Regions from separate parts of the Lentibacillus cibarius genome, predicted to be linked through region 1. Evidence: riboswitches for the same ligand, from Rfam matches in the RefSeq annotation. Region 1 holds a riboswitch; each other region holds the start of a gene.
The links. A riboswitch is a leader RNA that binds a small molecule or an ion and turns the genes downstream of it on or off. The one in region 1 is predicted to bind thiamine pyrophosphate.

Region 1 (4,218 bases):
CGACAGGGCTTAACATTAGTTTATACTGGTGATGGTAAAGGAAAGACGACAGCAGCTATTGGATTAACAGCTCGGGCAGTTGGTCAAGGGTTTAACGTAAAGATTTTACAGTTTATCAAATCACCAAGACGTGCCTATGGGGAGCAAATTACCTTAGAAAAGTTAGGTGTCGAGATAGAGCAGCTTGGCATTGGATTTACATGGACCAAAACCCCAGAAGAACATCGAGAAGCATTAAGAAAAGCATGGCCAAAAGCAAAGGAGATAGTGATGAGTGGAGAATATGACCTTGTTGTCCTAGACGAATTAAACAATGCGTTAGCGATTGACAAATTTCCGATTGATGATGTGTTGCCATTAGAGGAAGTAAAGGACTTAATAAAAAATAAACCAGAACATGTCCACCTCGTTATTACCGGAAGAAATGCCAAACAAGAAATTAAAGATATCGCCGACCTTGTTTCCGTGGTTGATGTGGAAAAGCATTACTATGATAGAGGTATCCCAGCAGTGAAAGGGATTGAGCTTTAAGGGTTAAGTGAAAGTGTTAAAGTGGGTGTAGCGTCAATGGAAAAAGCCGTTCCTTTAATGATTCAGGGTACCCATTCAGATGCCGGAAAAAGTGCTATTGCAACTGCCTTCTGCCGTATATTTACGCAGGATGGTTTTAACACAGCTCCATTTAAGTCTCAAAATATGGCATTGAATGCTTATGTTACAGCTGATGGAAAAGAGATTGGGCGTTCCCAAGGTGTACAAGCAGATGCAGCAGGTGTCATTGCCACAACAGATATAAATCCAATACTAATCAAGCCAACAGGGGCCTGCCAATCCCAAATTGTTGTACATGGCAAGCCATTTAAAAATATGCAGGCAGGCGAATATCGGCAAGATTTTTTCCAACAAGGGTTACGGTTAATAAAAGAATCTTACCATAGATTGTCTGCCAGTTATGATCGAATTGTGATTGAAGGCGCAGGTAGTCCCGCTGAAATCAATTTAAATGATAGAGAGCTTGTCAATATGCGGGTAGCACAAATCGCAAAAACACCAGTTATTTTGGTCGGAAACATTGAAAAAGGTGGGGTTTTTGCCAGTTTAGTAGGAACCTTGCAGCTCCTCCAACCAGAAGATCGTAAACGGGTAGTCGGGGTATCATTAATAAATTTAGAGGAGATGTATCGTTATTACAGCCTGGATTAACGTGGTTTGAAGAATATACCAATATCCCCGTTCTCGGGGTGATTCCACATATCGATAACTTTGTCATGGAGGCGGAGGATTCAGTTGTGTTAGACAGCTATTCTTCTCATAAGGATACATCCAAAGTGATTGATATTGCTGTTATCCGTCATCCGCTGATCACCAACTTTACCGATATGAATCCCTTTTTTGAAGAAACCGATTGTCACGTTCGCTTTGTCCATTCGGCCGATGAATTAGCAGAACCAGATTTACTTGTTTTACCTGGAAGCAAAAACACGTTAGCGGATATGCAATTTTTACACCGAACCGGTCTAGCTGATCGAATACGTGCTTTAGCAGAAAAGAATACGACGATTGTTGGAATCTGTGGAGGTTATCAAATGTTAGGCACGAGCATTATAGATACATATGAGGTGGAGTCATCACATGGGAAGGTTGCAGGATTAGGACTGATTCCGATGCAAACCAAGATGACTAAAGAAAGGACAACGGTTCAGTCGGAAGGACTTGTCCGTTATGGAGAGAAAACCATTTCTGTTACGGGGTATGAGATACATATGGGGGAACCTCATTTTGAAGCTGGGATCAGTCCTTTTATCCAGCTATCAGATCGAACAGAAGGAACCATAACTGAAAACAGGAACATTATCGGCACCTACTTTCATGGCATCTTCCATAATGACTCATTTCGGGAGAACGTTCTGAATGATATAAGGCGTAAAAAAGGATTGGATTCACTTTTAAACCGAACCCCTTATGCTCAAAAAAAGCAGGAAGGTTTTGATTTGTAGCTAAGGTTGTTCGCGATCGCGTTCAACTATCACGTGTGTATCAATTAATGAGTGATTTCCATAAGAATGAATGATAAGAAAAGGAACCTGAAAAGCGGAACTAGCCATATTTCCTTGACATAAATTTCTTAAAACTATAACATTGAATATAACTTAATATATGCACTAGGGGTGTTATTTAACTGAGATGAGTATTACCTCAAACCCTTTGAACCTGAACTAGTTGAAACTAGCGTAGGAAAGTGTAAACTCTAATACATACTTAATAGAGCGATTGGGCCTTATTCTTAATATGTAGTTATTTGGTTTTACGCAACTTTCCTATGGGGAGGTTGCGTATTTTTTATTTAAGTTTCATAAAAAAATAAAAATTTAGGAGTTGTTATGATGACTAGAACAGTATTAGTAACAGGTAGTAGTAGAGGTTTAGGCGCCACTATTGTAAAAACATTGGCACACCAAGGGTTTCAAGTGGTTATCAATTATTATAAAAGTAAAGATGCTGCTGAGAAACTCGTTTCTGAGATTGGTGAAGAGAATGCTATTGCAATTCAGGCTGATGTAACAAAGCGTAAAGAAGTAGATAACCTGATAAAAAAAGCAACGGAATATTTTGATCAAATAGATGTTGTAGTCAACAACGCATTAGTAGACTTCGAATTTGATCCAAACAAACAGAAACCCTTCGCAGAACTCACTTGGGATGATTATCAAAAACAACTCGATGGTACTTTAAAAGCAGCATTTAATGTAGTTCAAAGCGTCATACCTCAATTTATTGAACGGCAAAATGGAAGTATTATAAGTATAGGTACTAATTTATATCAAAATCCCGTTGTACCCTACCACGAATATACAACGGCTAAAGCTGGATTAATAGGTTTTACACGTAATATCGCTTCTGAATTAGGACTATATGGTATAAAAGCGAATGTAGTTTCAGGTGGATTATTAAAAACGACTAACGCCAGTGCTGCTACAACACCAGAAGTATTTGATTTAATTGCTCAATCATCACCATTGAAGAAGGTGACCACACCTCAAGATGTAGCCAATATGGTCGCTTATTTATCTTCGGAAAATGCGAGCGGTATTACAGGTCAAAATTTCACAGTAGATGGCGGTTTGACAATGAACTAATAGCTTAAATTACAATAGATAATCCTTCAAAAAAGGAGTATACAAGACATTAATAATGATGTGTTTTGAGGTGTAAATAAATAACAAAAACTAAAGAAAAACAACTGCACTTAGGTGTTTTGCTGTATGGTTGCGGACACCATCAAGCTGCTTGGTTAATGCCTGATTCAAGCGTTGAACGAATTGGAGACATTTCTTATTATCAGTCCTTAGCGCAGTTAGCAGAAGAAGGTTTCTTTGATGCAGTATTCTTTGCTGATAATCAATCATTTCAAGCTAAAGATTCTAGTGATATGCCAGCATTTTGGTTTGATCCAGTAGTCAATTTAACGGCGATTTCTCAAGTGACAAGTTATGTAGGATTAGTTTCAACAATTTCAAGTACTTTTTCTAATCCTTTCACAGCTTCACGACAGCTATTAAGTTTGGACCATATTACAAAAGGACGTGTTGGCTGGAATCTCGTTACGTCAATGACTGATTTAGAAGCATTGAATCATAGTATGGAAGAACTACCTTCTCATGACAAACGCTATGAGAAGGCAGATGAATTCGCTGCTTTAATGAAAAAGTTATTTTTTTCTTGGGACAGTAATGAGTTTCTGCATAATCGAGAAGAAAGAAAATTGATAAATCCGTCAAATATTCAGCCATTTAATCACGATGGTACCTATTTTAAAGTGTATGGCCCATCCACCACGCCAAAAAGTCCGCAAGGCAAACCAGTATCAATGCAAGCAGGGGCATCTAAACAAGGTATTGCATTAGCCGTAAAATATGCCGATGCAGTCTATGCAGTGTCGTGGAACTTAAAGCAAGCAAAAAATTTCGTAAAAAATTAGATGAACAAGTTAAACAAAGCGAAGGCAACAATAGACATATTAAAGTATTTCCAGGCCTAGTAACTTATGTAGGTCATACTCATGAAGAAGCTTTAGCCAAAAAAGCAGCATTAGATGAGCAATTACCTATTGAAACAGCTTTAAAACGGCTGAGTTTCTTTATTCAACAAGACTGTTCTAATTGGGATATTGATAAAGAAGTACCCCAATTACCACCAGTAGAAGAGTTTACTGGTCCA
Region 2 (4,218 bases), 770 kb from region 1:
GTCGCGGTTTTAGCCTGCCGGTACTGAAGGCGTATCGCAATTTCAAAAGCAGATATCAACCGGTGTGCGGCAAACATCAACGCTTTAGCAACGGATATCAACGGTTCACGGCGCAACATCGACGCTTTAGCTGCAATTATCAACGCTTCACGGCGCAACATCAACGCTTTAGCTGCAATTATCAACGCTTTACGGGGAATCATCGACACATCTTCCCATTCAAAAGTGGTTTTCTTTTTCAAGGACGTGACGTTTTTAGCCTTCGAGGACGCTTGCGTTTCTTCATCTGGAAACAAACGCATTGTCGCGGATCCAAAAGCGCCATGGATAGTCTTTTGCCTCCCCGGCGTTTCCAATCCCGATCCGTGGACCAGCAGCAATTTCTGAAACATCCACACTTCTCCCCGGAGCAATCCACAGCGGACGCTGATTAAGTGCATGTCCATAATCATCCATCGTGATGCCGAGCGCTTTCGTTAATTTGCCGGGGCCATTCGTCCATTCTTTTTTCTTTTTCGCTTTGGGCCGCCGTGGTTCCATTAATTCCTGGCCAATATACGGCTCCACACCGCGAATCAATACAGCTTCCGGCGCGTCAATCTGGCCGCTCACAACATTAAAGAGACAGTGCGTATGCATCGAATACGTATATGTATAACCAGCCTCACCGAACATGATTTCCGTTCGTTTCGTGCGACGGTGATTAAAACTATGGGCTGCACGATCACCAGGCCCAATGTAGCCTTCCGTTTCCACAATCAAACCGCCGGCAACCCCCTCCTTTGTTTCCTTCAGCAGCAATTTTCCTAGCAGTGACTGCGCCAGTTGGAGGGTCGGCTGGTGATAAAATGATAAGTGTAATGGCTCCGGTAAGTGGCACATGGTATATCCTCCTTCTCCCGATCATTCTCATCATTTCCAGGACAAAACATTATATACTTTAACCATAACAAATCCCCACCTGTACAGATGGGGATTGTTTCACGTTGGTATAGCGGCACATCGCTATGCCACGTATACTTATTGTCGCACGGCCATTCTGCTGGAAAGCCACGTTTCTTTCGTATAGGACATTTCCCAGAATGCAAGCTCGTATTCTTTGGCAATAACAAATTGTTCTTTCATGGCTTCTCTTTCCTGTTCACTGGCCTCTTCCGCCAGTGCATCCAGCAGATCAATCATTTCCTGGGTCGAAGTTTGAAACCATTCGCTTGCATACATTTGAATCCAATTTTGATAGATTTCTTCCTGCGGTACCGCGTTCTGATAAACCTGGCCAATGTCCGCATACAGCCAATAACAAGGAAGTACCGCAGCAATCGTCTGCCCGAGGCTGCCTGAGAGAGCAGCCCGGTACAAGTGAGATGTATACCCGTATGCCGTCGGGGCTGGTTTAAACTGCGCCATATCCTCCTTCGTAATGTTCAGAACGCGTGCATGTTCCTCATGAACCGTCAATTCAGCCTGTGCCGTCATCTTCGCTTTATCCGCAAGTAACGCCGTCGTCTCGAAATCCCTTGCCTGCGCGGCTGCCATCGCATGCACTTTCCCGTAATGCTTCAAATAGTAAATGTCCTGGAGAATATAATACTTAAACGTCTCCAGTGGCAAATCACCATTTGCAATTCCCGTAACAAACGGATGATGCAGACTCATCTCCCAGCTTTGTTTCGTTGCCTCTCGCAGTGTTTCTGAAAATTTCATTAAAAAATCCTCCTCTTTTACTGTTTCCGACAGATTGAGGAGGGGAAGGTTCGCTGCTTACGTCCATTTATGGAAAGAAACCATTTTTCATAAACATAGACAAGCGACGATACCACTTCCCTCCGCTGGTATGAACCAGATCAGGTTGTAAGGGTTCTAAAGTATCACTTTAATCTCAGCCCTTCTAAAAGGGCACCCCTAGCGGAAACATTTATTATTTTCAAAATCATCTTACCAATCTTAAGTGAGAAAGTCAACTAAGTAATGGTCTACGTGGTTCGGGGGCGTCAATAATTTTGTGTAAATGACCCTATTCCTGTAGAAGGTTAGCCATTGTTTTTCAAAGTTTCAAGATTAGGTGGCTGCTCTAAGCCACAGCGGCAGCTGCTTGTCCTTGACCCTGCGCCTCTTCTTCGTGATTCGCTGTGTTGGGTTCAGGGACCCGGCCAGCGAGAACGTAGAAGAGATCGGTCGTGGTACGCTCGGTGTGCGGATGGAGCCCCTTGAGGGCTTTATTTTGCCCAGCCGCCATGTACACACCACCACGACCGCAAGCAGGGTCAAGGATGGCGGTGTTAAGCCTGATTTTCCAGCGCTTCAAACATCTGCAGTAGTTCGGGCTTCGCCTTTCCAAATCCTTTGTGGCACCGCATACCGAATTTATGGTTGTAATCCAAAAATTGGGTTACCAGAAAACGTTCCAGGGCATCCTCGTTGGGAAATTGTTCTTTGCGTTTGACGTAGCGTTTGATTTCCTTGTTAAATCCTTCGATGAGATTTGTGGTATAAATACTGGAACGGATGGATACCGGGAAATCATAGAACGTTAATAAGCGATCCTGTCTCATCACTGCGTCGACAGCGCGAGGATACGTTTTGTGCCATTTATTTTGAAATTGGTCCAGGGCACTAAGAGCTTGCTGGCGGTCCTCAGCTTCGTAAATAGCCTTGAAATCATCCAGAATAGCCGCACGATCTTTCACACGAACTTTGTTAGCGATATTGCGGGAAACATGGACACAGCACACCTGATGTTTGGCTTTTGGGTAGACACGATGCAAGGCATCTGTCATGCCGTTCAAGCCGTCCGAAATAAAGAGAAGGACATGTTCAACACCGCGTTCAGATAAGTGCTGTACCAACTCCTCCCACACATTGGCGGATTCCGTTGGGGCAATGGTAAAGTCCAGTACTTCTTTGCCGCCATCTTCTGCAATGCCAATGGCAATATAGACCGATTCTTTTTCAACGCTTTGACGACGAATCGGGATCTGGGTGGCATCCAGATAAATGCACACATAACGTCGCTCCAGGGTTCGCTCATGGAATGCCTGAACATCTTCTGACACAAGCTGTGTCAGATTTGAAACGGTCTGTTTGGAATAATGTTGACCATACATTTTTTCGATCAAATCAGCAATTTCATCCGTCGTTATGCCCTTTTCGTACAAATGGATTACAAATTGTTCCAGCGTGTCGTTAGAACGTTTATAAGGCGCCAGCGTTTGTTGCTGAAAGGAACCGTTGCGGTCTCTGGGAATATGCAGCTCAAGGCTGCCGTATTCCGTTTTGAACGTTCGGTCATAGAACCCGTTACGGGAATTACCGGAGTTAACGCCGGCCTGCTCATAAGGCTCATAGTCCAGGAAAGCCGTTAATTCGTGTTTTAAAAGCTGATTGATGGCTGTTTCCAAGTGATGGCGAAAAATTTCTTCAATATCCTGCTTTTGGGCTAGTCCTTCTAGCAAATCTGTAGTAAGATGACTCATAGGGAAGACCTCCTGTGGGTTTTGTGTGCTAACTCTATTCTACAGGAAAAGGTCTTCCTTTTTCTATGACCATCGTTTAGGTATATTCATTTACACAAACTATTTTACGCTCTCCGTGGTTCAATTTAAGAGTACAAAAAAGTAATTTAAAATACTTGTTATAGAAATCATCTTAATATTTTCTTCGGTATCTATTTTAAAAAAACTTCTAATCAATTTTTTACTGTCGAACTTCACTTGTGATTGCTTTTTTAGAGTTCCTGTCACAGATTACCTCTTACTTCTTCTGTTCCCCTGGAAACTTTTGTACGTTTTACAGTCCCATGCGTTCAACAATGCAGTCACATTAATCATCTCTTTTCACCTAGAATACTATAATTTTCGCATTAAATAACATTGAAAATAACAAGGATTTAGCAGATAAGTATGGCAGTTGGTATGTTATTTCATTATGCAAATGAAACTTAAGATTGTCATAACAATAAAAAAAGGATGCTAAACCACTTGTGATTTGCATCGCAATAAATTTGTTATTTTATATTCTCTTTGCTAAAACTGAATGGCTGTTTGAGTCAGCCCTGTGCAGCTGCAATTACTCCTTATAAATAATCCCTTCTTAACGCCTCTGCTGATCGTGGTGAAATATAAGCTGGTGCGACATCATAAACTGTTTTGGCACCAAATTGATTTTCCTGGCTCATTCGATGGGCAGCTCTTGCATATGCGACTAACACACTGGACGTAA
Region 3 (4,218 bases), 1.6 Mb from region 1:
TGATTGATTGTTCAAAAATATGTCCAAGTATGTTCACATTAAGCTCTACGGAATAATCATAATTGGTTATCCTTTCAAACAACGGAAATATATCATCTTGGATAACTAAACCATCCAATATAATATCCTCTTTAAACAAACCACCATTAAAACGATTAATATTCATATCAGGGTTTCCTTTATCAATCGAAAGGAATAACTCTTTTAGCTGATTCCATATCTTGGTGTCACGCTTTTCAAATGAATGCTTGGACATTTGAACAACGTTTCGGAGAACATTTCTCGGCAGTAAATCGGCATCTTCACAGAAGCAAACAAATATAAACCGATCGAGGATTTTCAACGTCTTTTCAAAAATCACTAACTTATCTAATCCGCTGTTCTGATCCCGCAAATGTTTAAACAATTCCTTCCGTACATGCCGGTAATCCTGATAAAAAACTTTAAGCATTTCTTCTTCCTCTAAATGGCTGAGCTGACGCTTTTTATATTTATGATTAAATATGGCGTTATACATCGGTTCACCCGCTTTTATGTCTAAATTCACTTAGTATTATAGCACAGCGATTTGAACAGTTTATCCGATAGACTCATTTTGACATACAAAAAAGAATCATGTATAGTGTTCAATGTACGAACGTTTAAAACATTTCATTGTATAATATTCGTTTTTAGGGGAGATATTTATGGAAAATGTATTTGACTATGAAGATGTGCAGCTGGTTCCAGCAAAATGCATCGTAAACAGCCGATCCGAATGTGACACGTCCATTACCTTGGGCGGACATACGTTTAAACTTCCTGTTGTTCCAGCAAACATGCAAACGATTATCGACGAAAATATAGCCAATAAGCTTGCTGATGGCGGATATTTCTATGTCATGCACCGGTTTGAACCAGAGAAGCGTTGGGGTTTCATTAAAGACATGCATTCACGTGGACTTATCGCATCAATCAGTGTTGGTGTCAAAGATGAAGAGTATTCATTTATCCAACAGTTAGCCCATGAGCAGCTTATACCAGAATACATTACGATTGATATCGCACACGGGCATGCGAATTCAGTAATAAAAATGATTCAGCATATTAAAGAACACTTGCCCGATAGTTTTGTGATTGCGGGAAATGTCGGCACCCCTGAGGCAGTACGAGAATTGGAGCATGCTGGTGCGGATGCCACTAAAGTTGGTATCGGACCCGGAAAAGTCTGTACTACAAAACTAAAAACGGGCTTCGGAACCGGCGGCTGGCAATTAGCAGCATTAAAATGGTGTGCCAAGGCAGCAAGTAAACCAATCATTGCTGATGGAGGTATTCGTACCCATGGGGATATTGCTAAATCGATTAGGTTCGGTGCGTCGATGGTCATGATTGGTTCACTTTTTGCCGGACACGAGGAATCACCAGGGGAAACGATTGAAAAAGACGGAAAGTGGTATAAAGAGTACTTTGGATCAGCTTCTGAATTTCAAAAAGGCGAAAAGAAAAACGTAGAAGGCAAAAAAATGTATGTGGAGCACAAAGGCTCCTTAAATGATACGCTTAAAGAAATGGAGCAAGATTTGCAATCATCTATTTCTTATGCGGGGGGCAGTCAACTTGAAGCTATCCGTCATGTCGATTATGTGGTCGTGAAGAATTCCATTTTTAATGGGGATCAGGTTTATTAATGACCGCATATGCATTAAAATTCCCCATTTTTAATAAACAGTATTTGACAGTTATCTCTTCATATGTTTTCATTGAATTTAACTGAATAATAAAACGAAAACACTAGGGGAGCATTTTTCTGCTGAGAAAGGTAAGACTTGACCCTTTGAACCTGATCTAGTTCATACTAGCGTAGGGAAGTGGATACGAATGTGCGTAAAACTTTGCCATTTGAATCAATCATACGCTTACCGGTCATACATGATTAGGCGTGCTCCCTCTTAGTGAAATAAGAGAGGAGTTTTTATTATGGCACAGAAATTCAGTAATCGTATTTTTAATCGGGTTAAACCTTTATGGCATACTTATCTGGAGCACCCCTTTGTCAAAGGTATAGGGGAAGGAACGCTCGATGTGGAAAAGTTTAAACACTATATGAAACAAGACTACATTTATTTAGTTGAGTATTCGCGCATCTTTGCCATCGGAGCAGCGAAAGCGCATAACTTAAAAACGATGACCACATTTGCAAACCTCCTGCATGGAACCATGAATGTTGAAATGGATTTACACCGGGAATACGCATCGACATTCGGTATTTCAAATGATGAATTGGAAGCAACCGAACCATCCGCAACTGTGACAGCCTATACAAGCTATATGCTGAATAAAGCACAAAGTGGCGGTGTCGAAAATGCAATCGCAGCTGTTCTGGCATGCGCATGGAGTTATAACTTCATCGGGAAAGAGCTTGCCACATGGCCCAATGCCACAGAACATGAGCTTTATGGCAATTGGGTACAAATGTATTCATCTGAGGAATTTTCCAAGCTTGCCAATGACTGTATCGAATTAATCAATGAAATTGCTGAAGGAAAACCAGAACACGAATTAAAAGAATTAGAGGAGATTGTGGTAAAGACAAGTTACTTTGAATATATGTTTTGGGATATGGCTGAAAATAAATCCACTTGGCCTGTCAAATCAACTGTCTAAAAATAAAGGTTCAAGCTAAATTCGTCACGTTCTATGCCAACCGCTAGCACTAATACGTCGGGACTGGACGTGACTTATCATTTATTTTATACTTCTTATCCTATAAAATCAGGAAACTTCTCCCCCAGGTTGTCTGATTGTCAACAATGGGGGACGTTTTTTGTTCGTACCAGCTTTAACTAAGGAACATAAAAAACTTCGGCACGCACATAACCCTATAGCTAGTGCCGAAGTTTTTTGCTAATATATTCCAAAAGTTTACTTTTAACCGTATACAAAAGACAGTATCATTGACAACAATTTGAAATAATTGTATGATGCGCACGTAACTAAAAGTTTCCCGTGGTAAACATTAAAGTTTATGTTAATTGAAGAACCTTAAATCCTGAACAAAGAAGGGGGAAATATCCCATTATGATTGATTATTTCCTAGATCTAAATCCAATTGCACAAGCAACATTTGCAACCCTTTTTACATGGGGCATGACAGCTTTAGGTGCTGCTCTCGTTTTTACAACAAAGGGCTTCAATCAACGTTTTATGGATAGTATGCTGGGCTTTGCCGGTGGAGTGATGATTGCTGCAAGCTTCTGGTCATTGCTTTCACCGGCATTGGAAAAGGCTGAAGGTGGGCCATTGCCAGCGTGGATTCCGGCCGCAATAGGCTTTTTGCTAGGCGGTATCTTCCTTTGGGCAGCAGATAAATTACTCCCTCACCTTCATCCGGGATTAGCCATGGATGAGGCTGAAGGGATCCATCCGGACAGAAAAAGACGGAGTACGCTTCTAGTTTTGGCAATTACCCTGCATAACATTCCGGAAGGGCTTGCTGTTGGTGTAGCTTTCGGTGCAATAGCCGCTGATTTGCCGACAGCTTCACTTGGTGGTGCCATTGCACTGGCTATCGGTATTGGAATCCAGAACTTTCCAGAAGGCCTTGCCGTTTCTATGCCACTTCGGCGTGAAGGAATGTCTCGTGGAAAAAGTTTTATGTACGGGCAGGCATCCGGAGTTGTTGAGCCAATTGCCGGAATTATCGGGGCACTCGCCGTCACCATTATGCAACCATTATTGCCATATGCATTAAGCTTCGCTGCAGGTGCGATGATTTTCGTTGTGGCCGAAGAAGTTATCCCTGGGTCACAGGAAAATGGGAATAAAGACCTTGCCTCAATGAGTATCATGTTCGGTTTTGCCGTTATGATGATTCTCGACGTCGCATTGGGATAGCGGGATACGAGATAGTCTCCCGTTTCTCACTCCCCGAATTGCGTCCTATCATTAGCCTGAATCAGGCGAACAAAATGACTCATGATCAGCGCAGTCAACCCCCAAATAACATTCCCATTGTACTGATAAAAAAGTTCTTCCCTACTACGGGCGTTCCAGTTGTAGTTTTTTCCTCCTTGAATAAGTTCGAAGGGAAAATCCTTTTCAGGCATGGGCTGGTATGCCACTTTGTATCTTGCAGGTTTAGTTTCTAGAAAGAATGACAGCGGTACCGTAAACACTCGCTCCACCTCTGACTGATTCGGAGTGATCTGCTCCGGCTGTTTGATGATACCCGCAAAA

Region 2: another riboswitch for thiamine pyrophosphate. It lies ahead of tenA (thiaminase II); the one in region 1 lies ahead of FFL34_RS11555 (3-oxoacyl-ACP reductase).
Region 3: another riboswitch for thiamine pyrophosphate. It lies ahead of tenA (thiaminase II); the one in region 1 lies ahead of FFL34_RS11555 (3-oxoacyl-ACP reductase).

Annotation. Positions count from the first base shown of each region.
Region 1 is NZ_VCIA01000001.1:2,345,163-2,349,380, forward strand. Features, by position in the region: gene cobO (cob(I)yrinic acid a,c-diamide adenosyltransferase) at 1-531, shown strand, start outside; partial or broken gene FFL34_RS11550 (cobyric acid synthase) at 589-1,997, shown strand; TPP riboswitch at 2,155-2,255, shown strand; gene FFL34_RS11555 (3-oxoacyl-ACP reductase) at 2,385-3,137, shown strand; partial or broken gene FFL34_RS11560 (LLM class flavin-dependent oxidoreductase) at 3,218-4,218, shown strand, end outside.
Region 2 is NZ_VCIA01000001.1:3,117,266-3,121,483, reverse strand. Features, by position in the region: gene FFL34_RS15270 (hypothetical protein) at 1-302, opposite strand, end outside; gene FFL34_RS15265 (DNA-3-methyladenine glycosylase) at 283-882, opposite strand; gene tenA (thiaminase II) at 1,021-1,704, opposite strand; TPP riboswitch at 1,805-1,914, opposite strand; gene FFL34_RS15255 (IS256 family transposase) at 2,280-3,473, opposite strand; gene FFL34_RS15250 (diaminopimelate dehydrogenase) at 4,073-4,218, opposite strand, start outside.
Region 3 is NZ_VCIA01000001.1:713,727-717,944, forward strand. Features, by position in the region: gene FFL34_RS03605 (Eco57I restriction-modification methylase domain-containing protein) at 1-517, opposite strand, end outside; gene guaC (GMP reductase) at 687-1,670, shown strand; TPP riboswitch at 1,766-1,866, shown strand; gene tenA (thiaminase II) at 1,960-2,646, shown strand; gene FFL34_RS03620 (ZIP family metal transporter) at 3,061-3,876, shown strand; gene FFL34_RS03625 (NUDIX hydrolase) at 3,903-4,218, opposite strand, start outside.